Regions from separate parts of the Neobacillus sp. SM06 genome, predicted to be linked through region 1. Evidence: riboswitches for the same ligand, from Rfam matches in the RefSeq annotation. Region 1 holds a riboswitch; the other holds the start of a gene.
The links. Region 1 has a riboswitch for preQ1 ahead of queF (preQ(1) synthase). Riboswitches for the same ligand answer to the same signal wherever they lie in the genome.
Positions count from the first base shown of each region.

Region 2: another riboswitch for preQ1. It lies ahead of queC (7-cyano-7-deazaguanine synthase QueC); the one in region 1 lies ahead of queF (preQ(1) synthase).

Region 1 is NZ_JBNWEO010000019.1:149,681-154,268, reverse strand. It holds gene ACQYAD_RS17815 (MFS transporter) at 1-370, shown strand, start outside; gene ACQYAD_RS17810 (M20 metallopeptidase family protein) at 416-1,576, opposite strand; PreQ1 riboswitch class I at 1,726-1,773, shown strand; gene queF (preQ(1) synthase) at 1,893-2,393, shown strand; gene ACQYAD_RS17800 (DsrE/DsrF/DrsH-like family protein) at 2,553-2,900, shown strand; gene ACQYAD_RS17795 (peroxiredoxin family protein) at 2,915-3,295, shown strand; gene ACQYAD_RS17790 (YhdT family protein) at 3,443-3,727, shown strand; gene panF (sodium/pantothenate symporter) at 3,724-4,588, shown strand, end outside.
Region 2 is NZ_JBNWEO010000015.1:437,559-442,146, forward strand. It holds gene fdhF (formate dehydrogenase subunit alpha) at 1-528, shown strand, start outside; gene ACQYAD_RS11690 (DUF1641 domain-containing protein) at 503-988, shown strand; gene ACQYAD_RS11695 (heavy-metal-associated domain-containing protein) at 1,004-1,210, shown strand; gene ACQYAD_RS11700 (hypothetical protein) at 1,229-1,369, shown strand; PreQ1 riboswitch class I at 1,519-1,561, shown strand; gene queC (7-cyano-7-deazaguanine synthase QueC) at 1,612-2,271, shown strand; gene queD (6-carboxytetrahydropterin synthase QueD) at 2,276-2,752, shown strand; gene queE (7-carboxy-7-deazaguanine synthase QueE) at 2,745-3,473, shown strand; gene ACQYAD_RS11720 (metal-sensitive transcriptional regulator) at 3,589-3,852, shown strand; gene ACQYAD_RS11725 (immune inhibitor A domain-containing protein) at 4,135-4,588, opposite strand, start outside.

The DNA.
Region 1 (4,588 bases):
ATGCCTTGTTTTTATTGGCTGGACATCCTTTCTTTTGTTCGGCGGCAAACCACCGTTTTTCTTGCTGGCCGTTCTATTTCTGCTGATTGGCTATGGCAATGGCGCCAGCGCATTAACCTTTGCAGTCGTTCGGCAATCTTTCCCGATCAAAGAGGTTGGTGTTGTTTCGGGAGTAGCCAACACGGGTGGCTTTTTAAGCGCAGTACTGTTGCCAACTGTTTTTGGAAAAGTACTGGACTATTTCAATACCGCTGGAAGCAATGTTGGCTATCGCTATGGATTCCTCATTCCTGTTGTCTTTTCACTGCTCGGACTGGTAGGCAGCCTGTTAATCAAAGAGCAGCGGCAAGGAGAAAAGCAGGGCAGTTAAAGATGAAAAAAGAGCAAAAAGGAATGGATCCTTCTTGCTCTTTTTTTATGCATTTAACGCCAATTGAATCATCAGTTCAATCGCGGCGGGAATGGCTTTTTCATCGATATCAAATTTCGGGTGGTGGTGTGGATATTGGCTTTTTTCACTTTGCATGCCAACATTTATAAATGCGCCTGTTTTCCCTTTTAAATAATAGGAAAAGTCCTCGGCACCCATAACGGGTTCAATCGGCAAAAAGGCATCAGAGCCGAATGTGTTGACGATCACGTCCTTGGCAAATTCGCATGCTTCCGGATGGTTGTACAACGGTGGTGTTCCCTCAATAAACGTATAGTGACCCTCTGCCCCAAAGCTTGCGCAAATGGCTTTTGTCAGTTGTTCGGTTTTTTGTCTCAATAAAGCGGCGGCTTCATACGTCATTGCCCGAAGCGTGCCTGTCAGTTTAACTTCAGATGGAATGACATTAAAGGAGTTTCCCGCCTGCATCCCGCCAAATGAAACAACGCCTGCATGAAGCGGATTTACGTTTCGGCTGATAATTGATTGAAATGCTTGAATCAGATGGCTCGCAATGTAGATGGGGTCAACGGTTTCGTGCGGGTAGCCACCGTGTCCGCCTTTTCCTTTAATGGTAATTTCAAAATCATTGCTTGAGGCCATCGCAGGGCCAACAGCAAAGCCAATTTTCCCAAGCGGCATGGTGGACATTAAATGGACGCCATAAATGGCATCTATCCCGTCCAAAATGCCTTCTGTGACAAGCTTTTGCGCACCGCTTGGCGACGCTTCTTCTGAGCTTTGGAAAATAAATACGATATTGTTTTTGATTAAATGAGGATTTGAACTCATCCACTTGGCTACCGTGAGCAAGATGGCAGTATGGCCATCATGGCCGCAGCCGTGCATCACGCCGGGAATGGTTGAAAGGTATGGCTTGTCTTCCCCTTCTTCCTGAAGCGGCAAAGCATCCATATCGGCGCGAAGGGCGATGGTTTTTTTTCCTTCCGTTCCTTTTAAATAGCCGATGATACTTGGCTCAGTGTAGCGATGATCGATTTCAATACCGAACTCGGTTAATTTTTCTTTTACATAGGCAGCTGTTTTGTATTCCTGTCCAGACAGCTCAGGATACATATGGAAATGTCTGCGTTGCTGGATGGCCCAATCTTGTAATGCTGTATCAATGAACGTTGTTTTGTACATTCGAAACCCTCCGTCATAACAGATTCGTAGTTTTGTATATTTAGTCAGTAAATTGTATAATACATTCACGAACAACGCAAGTATTTTTCGAAGTTGACGAATTCTGTCTCGTTTTATATGATAAGGAAGAATTAAATACCCGTACTTGATCGGGAGAGGTTCATAGCTGTAAACCCTCTATAAAAAACTATGGATACACGCCAACTATTGCGCCATGTCCATAAGGGGTATGGCGCTTTTGTTGCTGTTCTGTTCGTTGAAGTGTAGAGTGAGCCCTCCTGCTAAAGTATGGGAAATCATTACAGGAGGTTTTTCTATGTCTGGACGCAGCCAGGAACAAGGTTTAAAGGATCTAACGCTATTGGGAAATCAAAATACACAGTATTCATTTGATTATGCCCCGGAAGTTTTAGAAGCAGTTGATAATCTCCATTCTGAGCGCGATTATTTTGTGAAGTTCAATTGCCCGGAATTTACAAGCTTATGCCCGCTGACCCACCAGCCCGATTTTGCAACCATTTACATTTCGTATATTCCTGATAAAAAAATAGTGGAGAGCAAATCGCTGAAGTTGTATTTGTTCAGTTTTCGAAACCACGGAGATTTCCATGAGGATTGTGTCAACACCATCATGAACGATTTAATTAAGCTGCTCGATCCCCGTTATATTGAGGTTTGGGGGAAATTTACCCCAAGAGGCGGGATTTCGATTGACCCATGGTGCAACTACGGACGTCCAGGGACAAAATTCGAAGAAATGGCTCAATTCCGCATGATGAACCATGATCTGTATCCGGAGAAAGTAGATAACCGCTGAAGAAAGAACGTTATTTTTAAAAGGAAAGGGCCCTTTGGTTCAGAGTCACCGGGGGTTTTTCCGTTTTTGGATACGTAAAGTGTTCTCTCAATACCCAAAAGGGTATAATGAAGGTGTAAGGTTATACCATTCTTGAAGACGGAGAGAGAAGGGATTGTCGTGGCGGGAAAGAAGGTCGTTTACTTTGTGTCATTAAGTTCAAATGTTCCCTTTGTTCTTTTGGAAGCGCTTAAAAAGGTGGCGGATCAGGATGAAGTTGCCATTTTCTTCGACCTCGATGGTGCGAGGGTTTTAGACAAACGCTATGTAGGGATGATGGAGCAGGTTCGCGGCATGGAACTGGCGAATTTACTGCAGGCGGCACTGGGGAAAGGGATCAAGCTGTATGGCTGCCAGATGAACGTTTTGATTGCCGATGGCCTCGAGTTGATTGAAGGGGCTGAGCTGGCTGGGGTCGCTACTTTTTTAAAATTGGCCTATCAGGCTGATTCAGTACTAAGCTATTGAAAGGGGAATGGGTTATGGACCAGAAAAAAGTGGTGATCATGGCACTCCATGATGAATTGGAGTCAGCTTATCCTCCATTGAATATAGCCGTCGGTGCCGTTTCCTCGGGAGCGGAAGTTATTCTAGCTTTTTCCCGGAGAGGGGTTACTATTTTAGATAAAAGCTATAAAGGGGTTCCGTCTAAAGGATTGGACTATTTGTCCCATGCCCTAACCAATTTCGGTGTTACCTCTATTCCCGAATTGCTTGATATTGCGGTAGAGATGGGTGTGCAGCTGTATGTGGTCGATTTAGATGTAGGAGATCATTGCGAATTTCGCCATTACGCTGAACAAGTCCCGATTAAATGGATTTTAAACGAAGCTGCATCTGCCGATCTTTTTCTTCATTTTTAATAGTAAAAAAAGTATCAGGTATTCCTGGTGCTTTTTTTTACTAAAAATTCGATTCAATGAAAAAATAAGCAGAAAGGCTTTAGAAATGAGAGAAAATTAAGTATGATCTTATAGTAGAAGTCATTTTTTACATAAGGAGGGTTACTGTTGAAAAAAACAGTTGATCCAGCGGACAAGCGGTTTAAAATTGCCCACAGGGAAGCACTCATCGGCGTGATCCTTGTCATCATTAATTTTATTTGGTGGTACGGTTTTGCTTATGGACTTGGTTCCGGGAAGGTAGAAGATTATACATATGTATTTGGCTTGCCGGCATGGTTCTTTTACAGCTGTATTGCCGGGTTTGTGGTCATGGTTGTGCTTGTGACCATTGCAGTTACATTTTTCTTTAAAGATGTTCCCTTTGAGGATAAAGAGGGGGAAAGCAAATGAATTGGGCGGTCATTACCCCATTGTTGCTTTTTTTACTGCTTATTTTTGCAGTCGGTTTCTGGTCCAATAAATTTGTGCTCAAATCCAATTCGTTTCTCCAAGAATACTTTTTAGGCGAACGCCAGCTTGGCGGTTTTATTTTAGCGATGACGATGGTGGCGACGTATGGAAGTGCCAGCAGCTTCATTGGCGGCCCGGGAGTTGCCTATACGCAAGGACTCGGCTGGGTGCTCTTGGCGATGGCACAGCTGGCAACAGGCTATTTCGTGCTTATGGTGCTGGGGAAGAAATTTGCGATTGTCGCCCGTAAATATGAAGCGATTACGCTGATCGATTTTTTAAAGCAACGGTATCAAAGCAAAACGGTTGTGTTGTTAGCAGCGGCGAGCATTATTGTTTTTCTTTTCTCATCGATGACTGCGCAGTGGATCGGCGGTGCACGGCTGATTGAGTCTTTAACCGGGCTGGCATATCCGGCGGCATTGCTGCTATTTGTTGCCTCGGTTCTTGTTTTTGTCATTGTCGGCGGCTTCCGCGCGGTCGCCCTCACGGATGCCGTACAGGGTGTTGTGATGTTTGGCGGCACGCTGATTCTATTGATCGCAACCATTAAAGCGGGCGGGGGGATTCCAACCATTATCTCCCGTTTGGCTGCGGAAAATCCGAATTTGATCAGCCCGTTTGGCGCCACGGGTACGTTAACGCCCGCTTACGTCTCCTCTTTTTGGATTTTGGTCGGTGTCGGTGTTGTCGGTCTGCCGCAAATTACGGTCAGGGCGATGTCGTATAAAAATTCACAAGCGATGCACCGGGCAATCATTATTGGAACGATTGTTGTCGGTTTTATTATGTTAGGCATGC
Region 2 (4,588 bases), on a different contig from region 1:
AAAGAGTTTGATCTTCATCTCAACAATGGGCGATTATTGGAACACTTTCATGAAGGCAATATGACTTACCGTTCCGAAGGGTTAACCCATAAAGTTCCACATCCATGGCTTGAAGTGTCACTGGAACTAGCAAAAGAACGAAATCTCGAGGATGGCGCGCTGGTTGGTTTAACCTCTCCATATGGCCATGTGGAAGTACGAGTCATTGTCACTGATAGAGTAAAAGGAAATGAACTGTATTTAACAATGAATACAAGAGAAGACATGGAAGCAGTGAATCGATTAACAAGCAGCTATCATGATATTATCACCCATACCCCTGCATACAAGGAAACAGGGGTCAAGTTGGAAGTTATCGAGACGAAAGGTGAGCCGCCATTGCCAAAGCACAACCACAGGTTTGGCAACCGTGTGCCGCAATTAAGCGTAAAGGTTGAAGAAAAATGGAACCGCGCGGATTTCACACCAATACCTGAATTATTTGAAGCCAGGGGGGATGAACATGGCGAAAGCCACAACCTTCATTAGAAAACTGAATGAGAATAAAGCAGAAGAGAACAACCAAGCCATAGCTGAAATGATGGAAGAACTGGCAAACAATCGTCAAGCGATTATGGAAGGAATCCATATTTTAAAAGGCCTGCATGATATAGGAGCGCTTCAGGCGCTCCAGGCATTATTGGAGCAAAGAACTGCAATAGGTGAGATTGCGATTCAGCAAGTCAATCAGCCAAAAATGCACAATGTTATTAAGAATGCAATGACCGCATTTGGTTTTTTAAGTTCTCTGGATCCTCAAAAAATGAATACCCTTTTAGACGGCGTCAGCCAGGGGTTTGATCGGATTCCTGAAACAAATGAAAAACAAAGCCTTTGGGCTCTGCAAAAGCGTTTTTGGACACAAGAAATACGCGCTTCCTTAACCGTTGTTGTCAATTTTCTAGATGGAATGGGAGAAGCATTTTTGCGAAGAGAAAAAGAACGTTAGGAAAGGAAGATCGCAATGGAAACAGAAGTTTTCAATGTGAAAAACATGAACAGTCAAGAGGATGCTGATAAAATTCTGGCTTCCATAGAACATGTCTGGGGATTATCAAAGGCAGAAGTCAGCCTGCTAAAGAAGGAAGCCACTGTAACGTTTGATGAACGGATGGCTTCCACGCAGGACTTTGTTCAAGCAATTGTTGAGACTGGCTTCGATTTAAATTAGAAAAATGAGGTGGTTCGAATGAAGATTTGCGAAGTTTGTGGCGCCAAAGAAGAGGTTGAAGCGAACGAAGAAGAATCCTTTTCTTCCGTTATTTTGCATGTGTGCGAAAACTGCCGTGAAGATCGAAAATTATCGCATTTTGAAGACTTTATTTTTTAAAACAGCAGAAATCTATTGGTTTTTTATCGGTTGTATAGCAAGTGCTATCATTTGTATAGCACTTGCTATTTTTTTTCTTGCTTTATTTTACATGACATTCATTCGAAAACTATGCTATAGTATTGGTAAATTGAACAAAATCCGCCCCGGCGGTAGAGGTTCTAGCTACCCTCTTTAAAAAACTAAGGAAAACAGCCTGCTTTCTTAGTAGTGCTGTTTTTCTATTTAAAGGAGATACATGTATGAAAAACGGAAAAGCAATTGTTGTTTTTAGTGGAGGACAGGACAGTACAACATGTTTGTTCTGGGCGCTTAGCCAATTTGATGAAGTGGAGGCAGTTACGTTTAATTATAACCAACGTCATCGGCTGGAAATAGATTGTGCCAAAAATATCGCAAATGAGCTGGGCATAAAGCATCACATCCTGGATATGTCGCTTTTAAACCAATTGGCTCCAAGTTCATTAACAAGAGATGATATTGAAGTAAAAGATGGGGTGGATGGAGGATTGCCTTCATCGTTTGTTCCCGGAAGAAATCTGGTCTTTATCTCGTTCGCCGGTATTTTAGCCAGTCAGATTGGCGCGAAGCATATCGTAACGGGTGTTTGTGAAACTGATTTTAGCGGCTATCCGGATTGCCGGGACGTTTTTATCAAATCGCTAAACGTATCCTTGAATCTTTCAATGGATGCTGAATTTGTGATCCACACGCCACTTATGTGGCTTAATAAAGCAGAAACATGGAAGTTGGCAGATGACCTGCACGCTTTAGACTTTGTCCGAGAGAAAACATTGACTTGCTATAACGGTATTATTGCAGATGGATGCGGGGAATGCCCTGCTTGTAAATTAAGAAAACGCGGGCTTGAGGACTACTTAAGAGTTCGGAAGGAGTGTTAAGATCATGTATGGATTTCGCATCGTTGATAAGCTCCAAAAAATGAATGAGGACATCCAAAAAAGCCAGTTAAAATACCATTCTAAACGCGTACTCGTCAGTAAGGAATTCACATTCGATGCCGCTCATCATTTACATGAATATGAAGGAAAATGCAAGAATCTTCACGGCCACACGTATAAAGTGGTTTTTGGAATCAGCGGATTTGCCGATGAACGCGGTTTAGTGATTGATTTTGGAGATATAAAAGAAATTTGGAAAAACGAGATCGAGATTTTTTTAGATCATCGGTATTTAAATGAAACACTGCCGCCAATGAACACAACTGCTGAAAATATGGTTGTCTGGATTTATGAACAAATGGCGACCGCGCTGAAAGCTCGTAGTGCCGACTATAATGGTGTGAGAGTTGAATTTGTCCGTCTGTTTGAAACGCCGACGAGCTATGCTGAGGCGCGAAGGGAGTGGATGGACAATGAGTAAAATACCAGTTATGGAGATTTTTGGACCGACGATTCAGGGAGAAGGGATGGTCATCGGCCAGAAGACAATGTTTGTAAGGACGTCGGGTTGCGATTACACGTGTAGCTGGTGTGATTCAGCTTTTACCTGGAACGGAACAGCAAAAGATGAAACAAAAATGCTGACAGCCGAAGAGATTTGGTCAGAGCTAAAAAGAATTGGCGGCAATGGCTTTTCTTTTGTAACCATTTCAGGTGGAAATCCGGCATTAATCAAACACCTAGACAACTTGCTAAAAATTTTAAGGGACCGGAACATAAAAGTGTGCCTCGAAACCCAAGGAAGCAGGTGGCAGGACTGGTTCATGAATATTGATGAGCTAACGATTTCACCAAAGCCGCCAAGCTCCGGTATGAACACTGATTTTGCCATATTGGATCAAATCGTTGCCAAAGTAAAAAACAGAGCGGCCGATCAGCATGTTAGTTTGAAGGTTGTCGTTTTTGATGATCATGATTACGTATATGCAAAAAAAGTGCATCAGCGTTATCCCGGAGTACCTTTTTTCTTGCAAGTCGGAAACGACGATCTGACTGCAGGGGATGACCAAAAACTACTAAATAGCCTCCTAAGAAAATATGAGTGGCTGATTAACAAAACAATGGAGGACGAAGAATTTCAAGCGGTAAGAGTCCTTCCGCAGCTTCATACGTACGTTTGGGGCAATAAACGGGGAGTTTAAAATGCTGTTGCTCGATAGAGGTGTTAAGGAAAGAACGCTAATTAAGAACGATTGATTGAATCTAGACTTTCACCGAAAAATCGCTTAAAATGATTATCAACAGAGGTGAAAGAAAATGGTATACACTGACAAGACCATTAACCGTTTAAAACGTGTAGAAGGACAAATTCGTGGTATTTTACGCATGATGGAAGAAGGCAAAGAGTGCAAAGACGTTATTACCCAATTGTCTGCTGCCCGTTCGGCGATTGATCGGACCATTGCTGTCATTGTCAGCGCTAATCTGGAACATTGTATCCGGGAATCGATTGATTCGGGAAATGATGACTCCTCCAAACTTGTACAGGAAGCCGTAAATATGCTTGTGAAAAGCAGATAAAATCAAAAAGATCGGCTTAAAGATCATACAAAAAAGCGCCTATTCAATATGAATAGGCGTTTTTTTAGCTAATCAGAATTTATATGGATAAATTCTGAACGTATAAGGGCAACTACGCCTCTGTCTTCGCTAAAGGCTCGCCAATCGGCGAGTTTTCTTTAACAGAAGCTTGCTGACATTTGTGAAGATGAACATAGCTGATCAATGCCGGAATATATAATGTTTCCATACCATGGACACTAAAAAGCCCCTTCCGAATCGAACGGAAAGGGCTTTGCCAGCTTATTTATAGAGAACAACAGAACCGACTGAATGGTCTTTCGATTGGCCATTTACGCGAATTTTTAATCCATATGTGCGAATGTCACGGCCTGCATCCGGCATAAACGGATTTAAATACGAATTGTTGTCATTAAACAATGAAACGGGTTTTTGGCTTGGCTCCACTAGTGTCATATAGCCATAATCCAAATTTAAGCCGGAGGTTGGATTTAGGCCAAAAGCGGCGTCCGCAACATGATAGCGCGTCTGGGCTTCTTCACCAGTGCTCCATTTTAAATCCGTTGCCGGATGGGAATCAACGACTCCCAGGAAGCCTCTTCCAGGATGTACCCCCGTCCAGTTGTCTGTGAAGCTGTCATCTACATACCAAACAACCAATCCGCCATCATAGCTCATAATCGAGTTGCCGCGTTTAATATGGGCAAGACCTTGATCGACGCCTTGCGGATTGCGC